4 regions of the Pseudarthrobacter niigatensis genome follow, and region 4 is predicted to be linked to each of the others. Evidence: riboswitches for the same ligand, from Rfam matches in the RefSeq annotation. Region 4 holds a riboswitch; each other region holds the start of a gene.

Evidence for each region. Region 4 has a riboswitch for thiamine pyrophosphate ahead of thiO (glycine oxidase ThiO). Riboswitches for the same ligand answer to the same signal wherever they lie in the genome.
Region 1: it holds a riboswitch for thiamine pyrophosphate, as region 4 does, so the genes downstream of both, J2T23_RS05700 (ECF transporter S component) here and thiO (glycine oxidase ThiO) in region 4, are expected to answer to the same signal.
Region 2: it holds a riboswitch for thiamine pyrophosphate, as region 4 does, so the genes downstream of both, thiC (phosphomethylpyrimidine synthase ThiC) here and thiO (glycine oxidase ThiO) in region 4, are expected to answer to the same signal.
Region 3: it holds a riboswitch for thiamine pyrophosphate, as region 4 does, so the genes downstream of both, thiD (bifunctional hydroxymethylpyrimidine kinase/phosphomethylpyrimidine kinase) here and thiO (glycine oxidase ThiO) in region 4, are expected to answer to the same signal.

The regions. Positions count from the first base shown of each region.
Region 1 covers NZ_JAUSTB010000003.1:99,341-101,534, reverse strand. Annotated here, with positions in the region: gene J2T23_RS05705 (ABC transporter ATP-binding protein) at 1-317, opposite strand, end outside; gene J2T23_RS05700 (ECF transporter S component) at 317-940, opposite strand; TPP riboswitch at 1,008-1,148, opposite strand; gene J2T23_RS05695 (DUF4235 domain-containing protein) at 1,309-1,572, shown strand; gene mnhG (monovalent cation/H(+) antiporter subunit G) at 1,588-1,992, opposite strand; gene J2T23_RS05685 (MrpF/PhaF family protein) at 1,982-2,194, opposite strand, start outside.
Region 2 covers NZ_JAUSTB010000002.1:465,343-467,536, reverse strand. Annotated here, with positions in the region: gene J2T23_RS05180 (amidohydrolase family protein) at 1-979, opposite strand, end outside; TPP riboswitch at 1,057-1,164, shown strand; gene thiC (phosphomethylpyrimidine synthase ThiC) at 1,160-2,194, shown strand, end outside.
Region 3 covers NZ_JAUSTB010000001.1:64,975-67,168, reverse strand. Annotated here, with positions in the region: gene thiD (bifunctional hydroxymethylpyrimidine kinase/phosphomethylpyrimidine kinase) at 1-1,290, opposite strand, end outside; TPP riboswitch at 1,298-1,395, opposite strand; gene J2T23_RS00320 (Rne/Rng family ribonuclease) at 1,554-2,194, opposite strand, start outside.
Region 4 covers NZ_JAUSTB010000002.1:111,552-113,745, forward strand. Annotated here, with positions in the region: gene J2T23_RS03650 (RNB domain-containing ribonuclease) at 1-375, opposite strand, end outside; gene thiE (thiamine phosphate synthase) at 415-1,155, opposite strand; TPP riboswitch at 1,183-1,302, shown strand; gene thiO (glycine oxidase ThiO) at 1,294-2,194, shown strand, end outside.

The sequences.
Region 1 (2,194 bases), on a different contig from region 4:
TCGGGGTCCTGCTGCATCAGGCCGGCGCGGCCGCGCTGGGCGCGGGGCGCGGCTCCGTCCACCCGGAGCGAACCGGACTCGTCGGCGTCGCCTGATTCGCCGTCGTCGTCGATGTCTCCCAGGACGCCGGCCAGCGCGTGCAGCAGCGTGGACTTCCCTGCGCCGGAGGGGCCGAGCAGGAGCACCCGCTCCCCGGGGGCGATGTCCAGGTCAAGGCCGTGGACGGCGGGTTTGGCCCGGCCGGCATGCCGCCAGCCCCAGCCACGGGCGGTGACGGCGGCGGGGCGGACCGCGCCGGAGTCCTGGGTGGGTGCCATCAGGAGAAGACGGGCTCCGTTGCGGCCTTGCGGGACGCGAAGGAGCTCAGCACCCCGGTGCGTGCCAGGCCGCGGGTGGCAACCCAGGCCAGGGCACCCGCAAGGATGGCCCCGGAAATGGTGGTGAGGACAATGTAGGCCAGCTTGTCGGCGCCGGAGTAGGCGATGTTCCAGCCCCACGGTGCAAACGAATCGTTCAGGCCGCAGAAGAATCCGGCCGCGGCGCCTGCCAGCAGGGACACGGGCAGGTTGAACTTGCGGTAGACGAAGATTGCGAAGATGATTTCCGCGCCCAGGCCCTGGATGAAACCGGAGAACAGGACCGAGGCGCCGTACTGGGAACCCATCAGCAGTTCGCCGGTGGCGGCGACGGTTTCGCAGAACAGGGCCGCCCCGGGCTTGCGGATGATCAGCATTCCCAGCACGCCGGGAATCATCCAGCCCCCGGCGAGCAGGCCGGTCAGGGGTGGGTAGGCTGCGTTCATGGGGGCGGACAGGGCGGCGGCACCCTGGTCCCATGCCCAGAAAATAACGCCGCCTGCGATGGCCACCAGCGCGGCGACGACGATGTCCACGACGCGCCAGGACTTGCTGGTGGTCTTCTTGATTGCTGCAGTACTCATGTGGTCCTCCTGGGAAACAGGAGGGGAAAGTGGACCCGGCCGGCGGCCTGTGGCCGTGGAACCGCGACACTTTGAGAACTCGACTCCCTTGCGCCGGTACTAACCGGATCAGGTTCGAGGGTCTGCGGCTGTCCGCACTCTCAGCGCCCACCTGCGGTGCCCGGCTAATGCCAGGTTGTCCGACGGCGGCGCTCCCCTGTCGTTTTTAGTGTTGCTTTTGGTGTGGGTAACGCTTGTTGTTGTGCCCGGTTGGGCGTGGTCAAGTTTACACCTGGCCGGGCTGGATTGCGGGCTGCCGGCGCCAATCACCCGGATATGACCGGCTAGGCTGGGAGCAGTCCGTTTTCCGCCCGCAAGGAGTACCTGGAATGAACCTTCTCATCAAACTGCTCGGGACGGGCGTGAGCCTCGGCGCAGGCCTCGCCGGTACCAAACTGGTCAATGCCATCTGGGAAAAGACCACCGGACAGAAGCCGCCCACCGGCAAACACGAGGACGTACCCACCAGCCTGCGTTCGGCGCTGACCTTTGCGCTGATCTCGGCGTCGGTCAGTGCCATCATCCAGGTCCTGGCCAACCGCGGCACCCAGCGCGCCATCACCCGCTTCGCGAAGACCCAGGACATCGTCTAGCGTCGTGCCCCAGCGTTACCGGCCGTCGTCGGGGCTGTCCTTCCGGGCAGTCTCGGCGGCGGCTTTTTGCACCACGGCTTCCAGTTCATCGGTGGTGAGCAGTTCCCGGTGCAGGTGCTTGGTGCGGTAGCCGGCACGGCCCACCATGTGGGCGGACACGGGCACCGTGAGGAGTTGGAAGATCCACGCCACCACCAGGACCGGCCACACCCACCACGTCCGCAGCTGCAGCCCGATGGCCGCCAGCAGCAGGAAGAGCCCCAGCACCTGCGGCTTCGTGGCGGCGTGCATGCGGCTCAGGAGGTCCGGGAACCGCAGCAGGCCTATCGCGGCGCCCAGGGACATGAGGGCACCCACCACCATGAACACGGCGGAGGCGAGGTCGATCCAGGCGTCGGGCCGGAAGAAGTCAGGATTCATTGGGCTTGACCCTCCTGTCTGCCACGAACCGGGCTACGGTCACGGAACCGATGAACCCGATGACGGAGATGGCCACCACCAGCATCAGGTTGTTCAGGTGCCGGTTCACCGCCATATCGATGCATAGCGCCCCGGCAAGGATTGCGAGCAGCACGTCGGCAGCCAGCACCCGGTCCAGCAGCGACGGGCCACGGGCGATCCG
Region 2 (2,194 bases), 350 kb from region 4:
CCTCCTCCATCCCGTCCGCTCCCAGCCACGCACGGGCTGCCCAGCAGGCGGCGTCCAGGGCCGCCTCCATGGGCAGGCCGGCGCCGTGCAGGGCGAGGATTTCGTCCGTGATCCTGCCGTGCCGTATCACGCTGCCGGCATCGGTACCGGCAAAGATGCGTACACCCGCGGCATGGGCTTGCGCCACCCGCTCCATCCTGCCTTCCCAGAGGGCGCGCATGTGGGCGGCATAACGCGGGAACTTGGGCTCCGCCTGCGCAGCAATGTCGGGGAAGGTGGCGATATTGATGAGCGTGGGCACGATCGGTACGCCCTGCTCCACGAACCGGGGCACGTGGCGGGGAAGGAGCCCGGTAGCGTGCTCGACGCAGTCGATGCCCGCGTCCAGCACCTGGTCCAGGGTATCTTCGGCGAAGCAGTGCGCTGTTACCCGGGCACCTTCGTCGTGTGCCGCCTGGACGGCATCGCGTACGACGGCGGCAGGAAAGGACGGCGACAGGTCGCCGGCGCTCCGGTCAATCCAGTCCCCCACGAGCTTGACCCAGCCGTCGCCGTCGCGCGCCTGCTTCCGGACGGCCTCCACGAGGCCCTCGGGTTCCACTTCCTCGGCGAAGCCCCGCAGGTAGCGGCGCGTCCGGGCAATATGGCGCCCGGCCCGGATCAGCACCGGGAAGTCCACTCCGCCCTGCATCCAGCGGGTATCTGCCGGCGAGCCCGCGTCCCGGACCAGCAGGGTTCCCGCGCTAAGGTCCGCCTCCGCCTGGTCCCTGGCCGCCGCGGGCTCGACCGGACCAGTGGCCCCAAGCCCAATGTGGCAGTGGGCGTCCACGAAGCCCGGCAGCACCCAGCCATCCAAAACCCGGTCCGGAGCAGCCGCCGGCCGGCTGAACGTAAGCCTGCCGTCCACGGACCAGAGCCCGTGCCGCACCGTGTCCGGTGCAGTCAGGACGGGGCCGCGGAAGTGGATGATGCCTGCCATGGGGCTCCTTTCGATGCCCGGCCAGGCTAGCACCGCAATTATGACAAGGCCGCTCCAGGCGCCTGTGGTAGCTTCGTTCCTGACCACACGGGTGCCCTTGCAGGGGCTGAGATCGGGCTGACGCAGCCTGCGACCGTTGAACCTGTCCGGGTAATGCCGGCGAAGGAAGTGAGTATTCCCTTGAGTACGCAAAACACCCAATTGAACCCTGCCCTCCAGCCGTCTGACAGGGTGCCCGGTGGCGCGTCAATGCCGCCGGAAACCCAGTCGTTGAAGTCGCATTCCCTCGCCTACCTCGCGGATGAGGCGTCCGGGATCCGGGTACCGGTGACGGAAATTGCCCTTGAGCCGTCCCCCAACGGCCAGCCGAACGCACCGTTCCGGACGTACCGGACGGCGGGGCCGGGAAGCGACCCCGTCCGCGGCCTGGAGCCTTTCCGCGCGGAGTGGATCGTGGCGCGCGGAGACACCGAGGCCTACAGCGGCAGGGAACGCAACCTGCTGGACGACGGCCGCTCGGCCGTCCGCCGCGGAGCCGCCTCCGCGGAGTGGAAGGGCGCGCAGCCCGTGCCCCGCCGCGCCGTCGACGGCCGGACGGTGACGCAGATGCACTATGCCCGGCAGGGCGTCATCACGCAGGAAATGCGGTTCGTGGCGCTGCGCGAGAACTGCGATGTGGAACTGGTGCGCAGCGAAGTGGCTGCCGGCCGCGCCATCATTCCCAACAACATCAACCATCCGGAATCCGAGCCCATGATCATCGGCAAGGCCTTCCTGGTGAAGATCAACGCGAACATCGGCAACTCGGCCGTGACGAGTTCGATCGCCGAGGAAGTGGACAAGCTGCAGTGGGCAACCCAGTGGGGCGCGGACACCGTCATGGACTTGTCCACCGGCGATGACATCCACACCACGCGGGAGTGGATCATCCGCAACTCCCCGGTGCCCATTGGAACCGTCCCCATCTACCAGGCCTTGGAAAAGGTCAACGGCGAGGCCAACGCCCTGACCTGGGAAATCTTCCGGGACACCGTGATCGAACAGTGCGAACAGGGTGTGGACTACATGACCATCCACGCGGGCGTGCTGCTCCGCTATGTCCCGCTCACCGCCAACCGCGTCACCGGTATTGTCTCGCGGGGCGGCTCCATCATGGCGGGCTGGTGCCTGGCCCACCACCAGGAGAACTTCCTGTACACGCACTTCGACGAGCTG
Region 3 (2,194 bases), on a different contig from region 4:
CTTTTCCCCGACTTCGGCGTAAAGCCAGAAGCAGGGCAGGACGGCGGCGGCCAGGACGGCGTAGCTTCCCGACGCCGATGCTGCGGTGAGGTGGTCCACGTAGGCCTTGGTGACGGGGCCGAGTCCGCCCTGGGCGGGGCGGGTGCTGAGCCACGAGCGGTGCAGCTCCGACTCCACTTCCAGGCATTGCTGCGATGATCCGGCCCAGAACAGCTGCTCCCCTTCTGACGGGGCCAGGGCACTCGCCCGGGCAAGGACCCGGGAGTAGCCGTTCAGGTACAGGGCATCCTGCGCCAGGTAGTAGGCGAAATCCTTCTCGGCCAGGTCCCCGGTGGCCAGGCCGTGGATGAAGTCCAGGGCGTAGATGTCGGCCAGGTCCTGCTGGGCTTCCGTCCACAGCCGGGCAGCGAAAGCGCCTTCCGCGAGGGCCGGCCGCACGTGGTGGAAATGGTGCACGGGGCCGTTTCCCCGGCCCACTTCAAGCTGCTCCGACTTCTCAAGGGCGCCGGCAAGCCATGGCTTGACCGTTCGGAGCGATGCCTCCCAGTCGCCAAGGCGTGCCTGGACGGTGGCTATCGCGGAGGACAGGGAACAGCCGGTGCCGTGGCTGTTGCGCGTGTCGATGCGGTTTCCCTGCACCTCCACCACTTCCCCTGGCAGGAGGCCTGCCGTATTGACCAGCGCATCCGGGCAGTCCGCACCCGCCAGGTGCCCGCCCTTGACAAGGATGGTGGCGCCGGTGGCATCCGCCAGGCGCCTCCCCTGCTCCAGCGCTGCCGCCCAGCTGTCTGCTGGATCCGCGCCCACCAGCATGGCAAGCTCCGGCAGGTTGGGCGTAATGAGGTGGGCCAGGGGCAAGATGTCCCGGAGGGCGGCCTCGGCGGACTCTTTCAGCAGCCGGTCGCCGCTGGTGGCCACCATCACCGGGTCCAGGACAACGACGGCGGGACGGACCTTCTCCAGCCAGTGCCGGACAGTGCGGATCACGGCCTCGTCCCCCAGCATGCCGATCTTGACGGCGTCAATGGAGATATCATCGCTGACCGCGTCCAGCTGCTGTGCCAGGAAGGCTGCGGGAGGAACGTGGACTGCCTGTACACCGCACGTGTTCTGCGCCGTCAGCGCCGTGATGGCAGCCATGCCGTAACCGCCGTGGGCGGCAATGCTTTTCAGGTCGGCCTGGATGCCTGCGCCCCCGGACGGGTCGGAGCCGGCGATGGACAGGACCCGCGGGACTTCCCGGCCGGTTGGCAGCCCGGTGCCGGCGGCGGAGGAAGCTGGCAGGGGCATGGAAAGGGTCGAAGACAAGAGACATCCCTTCGCCGGTACTAGCCGGACAGGTTCAACGGGTCTGGATCTCAGCCGGCCTGCTGCGCGGCACCCCGTGTCGGTTCCTACCCTAGCCCGTGCGCCGCACCCGGAAAAAGGTAACAACGGCCGCCGCAAAAATGGGCCATCCCGCAACGGCAGGAATCCCCGCCCCGCACGGTACCCCCGGTAATCCGGGTGGACCGATGCGCAGGACGGGGATTCCTGGCTGGAAGCTCCTGTGCCTAGAGTTCCGAGGCAGGCACCCCGACGCCGAGGATGATGGGTTCCTCGGCCGCCTTCCGCGGTTCCGGCTGGTCCTTCGCGGGTTCGGGGGCCTTCGCTGCGTGCGAGTGCCCACCGGCATCAGCCTGGACGTTTTCATGGTGCTGGACGGCGGTCTCGTTGGCGGCACCCTGGGCACGGCTGGCGGCCCGGTGGCGCCGGGGGCGGCGCTGCCGGGACTGCTCCAGCGTGTGGTCCGAATAGTCCTTTTCAGGGGACGCCTCAGGAGCGGCACCGGCGCGGGCTCCCGCCGCCCCTGCGCCGGCCGGCTGCTCCGGTGCTGCCTCTTCTGCTGCCTGCAGAGCCTCTGCCTGATTGGCAGGCGCATGCCCCACAGGGGAAGCCGGCTGGCCCAGGTGTGCGAATGCTTCCGCAAGCCGGTCCAGCGTCAGGGCAGGCTTCGGATGCTGTTCCCCGGCGTGCTCCACGAACGGAAGCGGGACTTCCTCGCCGCCGAACGTGAGGACGGCTGCGGGACGTGCCGGGGCATCGGCGTCGTGCTTCTCCTCAACGGGTACCTGCGCAGGCTCCGCGGCCGGCACCTGCCGGGCAGCCGCTACCTCGTCGTCGTGCAGGTGGGCCGCATGGGCGGCAGCGGCGA
Region 4 (2,194 bases):
ATGCAGCGGGATCCGGCCGTCCGGAGCGTAGAACGTCTGTCCGCGGCGCCGGGTCTCGGCGTCCAGCGGCCCGCCCGGTGCAACGAATGCGGGGACGTCGGCGATGGCATACAGGACGCGGTAGCCGGTGCCGTCCGGTTCGATGAAGACTGCCTGGTCCAGGTCCGTGGAGGACGCCGGATCGATAGTCACGAACTCGACGGCGGTCAGGTCGTAGGACGGCAGCTTCAGCGCCGCGACGGCGGCCCGGGCGTCTTCCACCGCGTCGGCAGGGTACGGCCCGGGCAGCTCAAGTTCGGTCCGCAGCAGGCCCAGCGCCTCTTCCAAGGCGTTCCTGTGGTCACGGACGTTAGGGGCCAACCGATGATGCGACACAAAATTCAGCGTAGCGCCAAGTCCCGGGATTAAGCAGTCTCAGCCGTCCAGCGCGCCGAGGAGCGAGGCAGCGGCTGCCGCGGGGTCGGCGGCCTCGGTGATGGCGCGGACCACCACGATCCGGCGTGCACCGGCCGCCACCACCTCGCGGACGTTTCCGTGGTCGATGCCGCCGATAGCAAACCACGGCACCGGATCCCCGGCCTGCCCGGAGGCATCGGCGGCGTACTTCACCAGTTCAGGCCCGACGGCGGCCCTGCCGGGTTTGGTGGGTGTGGCCCATACCGGCCCAACGCAGAAGTAGTCCAGCCCGGACGGGCCGCCGGTTGCAGCGAGGGCGGCGTCGACCTGGCCCGTGGTGTGGCTGGAGAGGCCGATGGCGGCGTTGCCGTTGACCAGCGTGCGCGCCGCAGCCAGCGGAAGGTCCTTTTGGCCGATGTGGAACACCGGTGCCCCGGACAGCACGGCAATATCGGCGCGGTCATTGACGGCCCACAGCCGGCCATGGCGTACCGCGGTCTCCTTCAACGCCGCCAGGAGGTCCAGTTCCTCGGCGGCCTCGATGGTCTTGTCCCGCAGCTGGATGATGTCCACGCCGCCGGCAAACGCGGCGTCCACAAACTCCGCGAAGTCGCCGTGCGCAGTGCGTGCATCGGTGCACAGGTACAGGCGGGCCGCCTTCAGGGCGTCGTTGTGGCCGGCGTTGGCAACTTCGGCTATGCCGGCCGGGGCTGCTGGAGCGTGGGGGCCTGCGGGCAGGGAGGAAGCGGACACATTCATGCCTGCAAGCCTAGTTCCTCTAAACTGGCCTGGTACTGCGGGAGCCCGCGGCAGCTGTCACAAAGCGCCGGGCTGAGAGGGCGTCAGAGCCGACCGCTTGACCTGATCCGGATAATGCCGGCGTAGGGAAGGAACCTTATGAGCACTCCCGTTGACCATCGTGCCGGGCCGTCCAGTGCCCCCCGTTCCACGGTCCGCGCGGACGTCGCCGTCATCGGCGGCGGAGTGGTGGGCCATGGCATCGCCTGGGAGGCGCAGCGCTCCGGCCGCTCCGTGGCCCTGATCGATGACGCGCCCGGAAGCGGTGCCAGCTGGGCCGCCGCAGGAATGCTGGCCCCCGTCAGCGAACTGCACTACCAGGAGGAGGACCTCCTGGAACTGATGCTTGACGCTTCCTCCCGCTGGCCCGGTTTCGCCGCAGGCATCGCAGGAGCCACCTCCGGTTCCGGATACCTGACGACGCCGACTCTCGCCGTGGGTGCCGACGCCGCGGACCGCCGCGCGCTGATGGACCTCCGCGCCGTACAGCAGGCCAACGGACTTGCCGTGGAACCACTCACCGTGCGGGACGCCCGCAAACGCGAGCCACTCCTCAGCCCCGCGATAGCCTGCGCCCTTGACACGCCTGCGGACCACCAGGTTGATCCCCGCCGCCTGCTGGCTGCCCTGCGGCAGGCCCTCGCCGGTGCCGTCCGCGGGAAGCCTGGCCTGGCTGTTGCAGGGGCGGTGGAAGGGTACGCCGTGCCGGACCGGGCCGGCGGCCTGCTGTGGGAGGGCGGAAGGGTCGTCGGCGCCAGCCTGGCTGGCGGCGGCACCGTCCTGGCAACGGAAACGATCGTGGCCAACGGGCTGCAGGCAGGGGACCTGGGCGGCCTGCCCGACGGCCTCGACCTGCCCCTGCGCCCCGTACACGGAGACATCCTCCGCCTCGCCGTTCCGCAGCACCTCCAGCCCCTTGTGACGTCCACGGTGCGCGGGCTGGTGCACGGTGTCCCCGTCTACATCGTTCCCCGGCAGGACGGGACCGTGGTCATCGGAG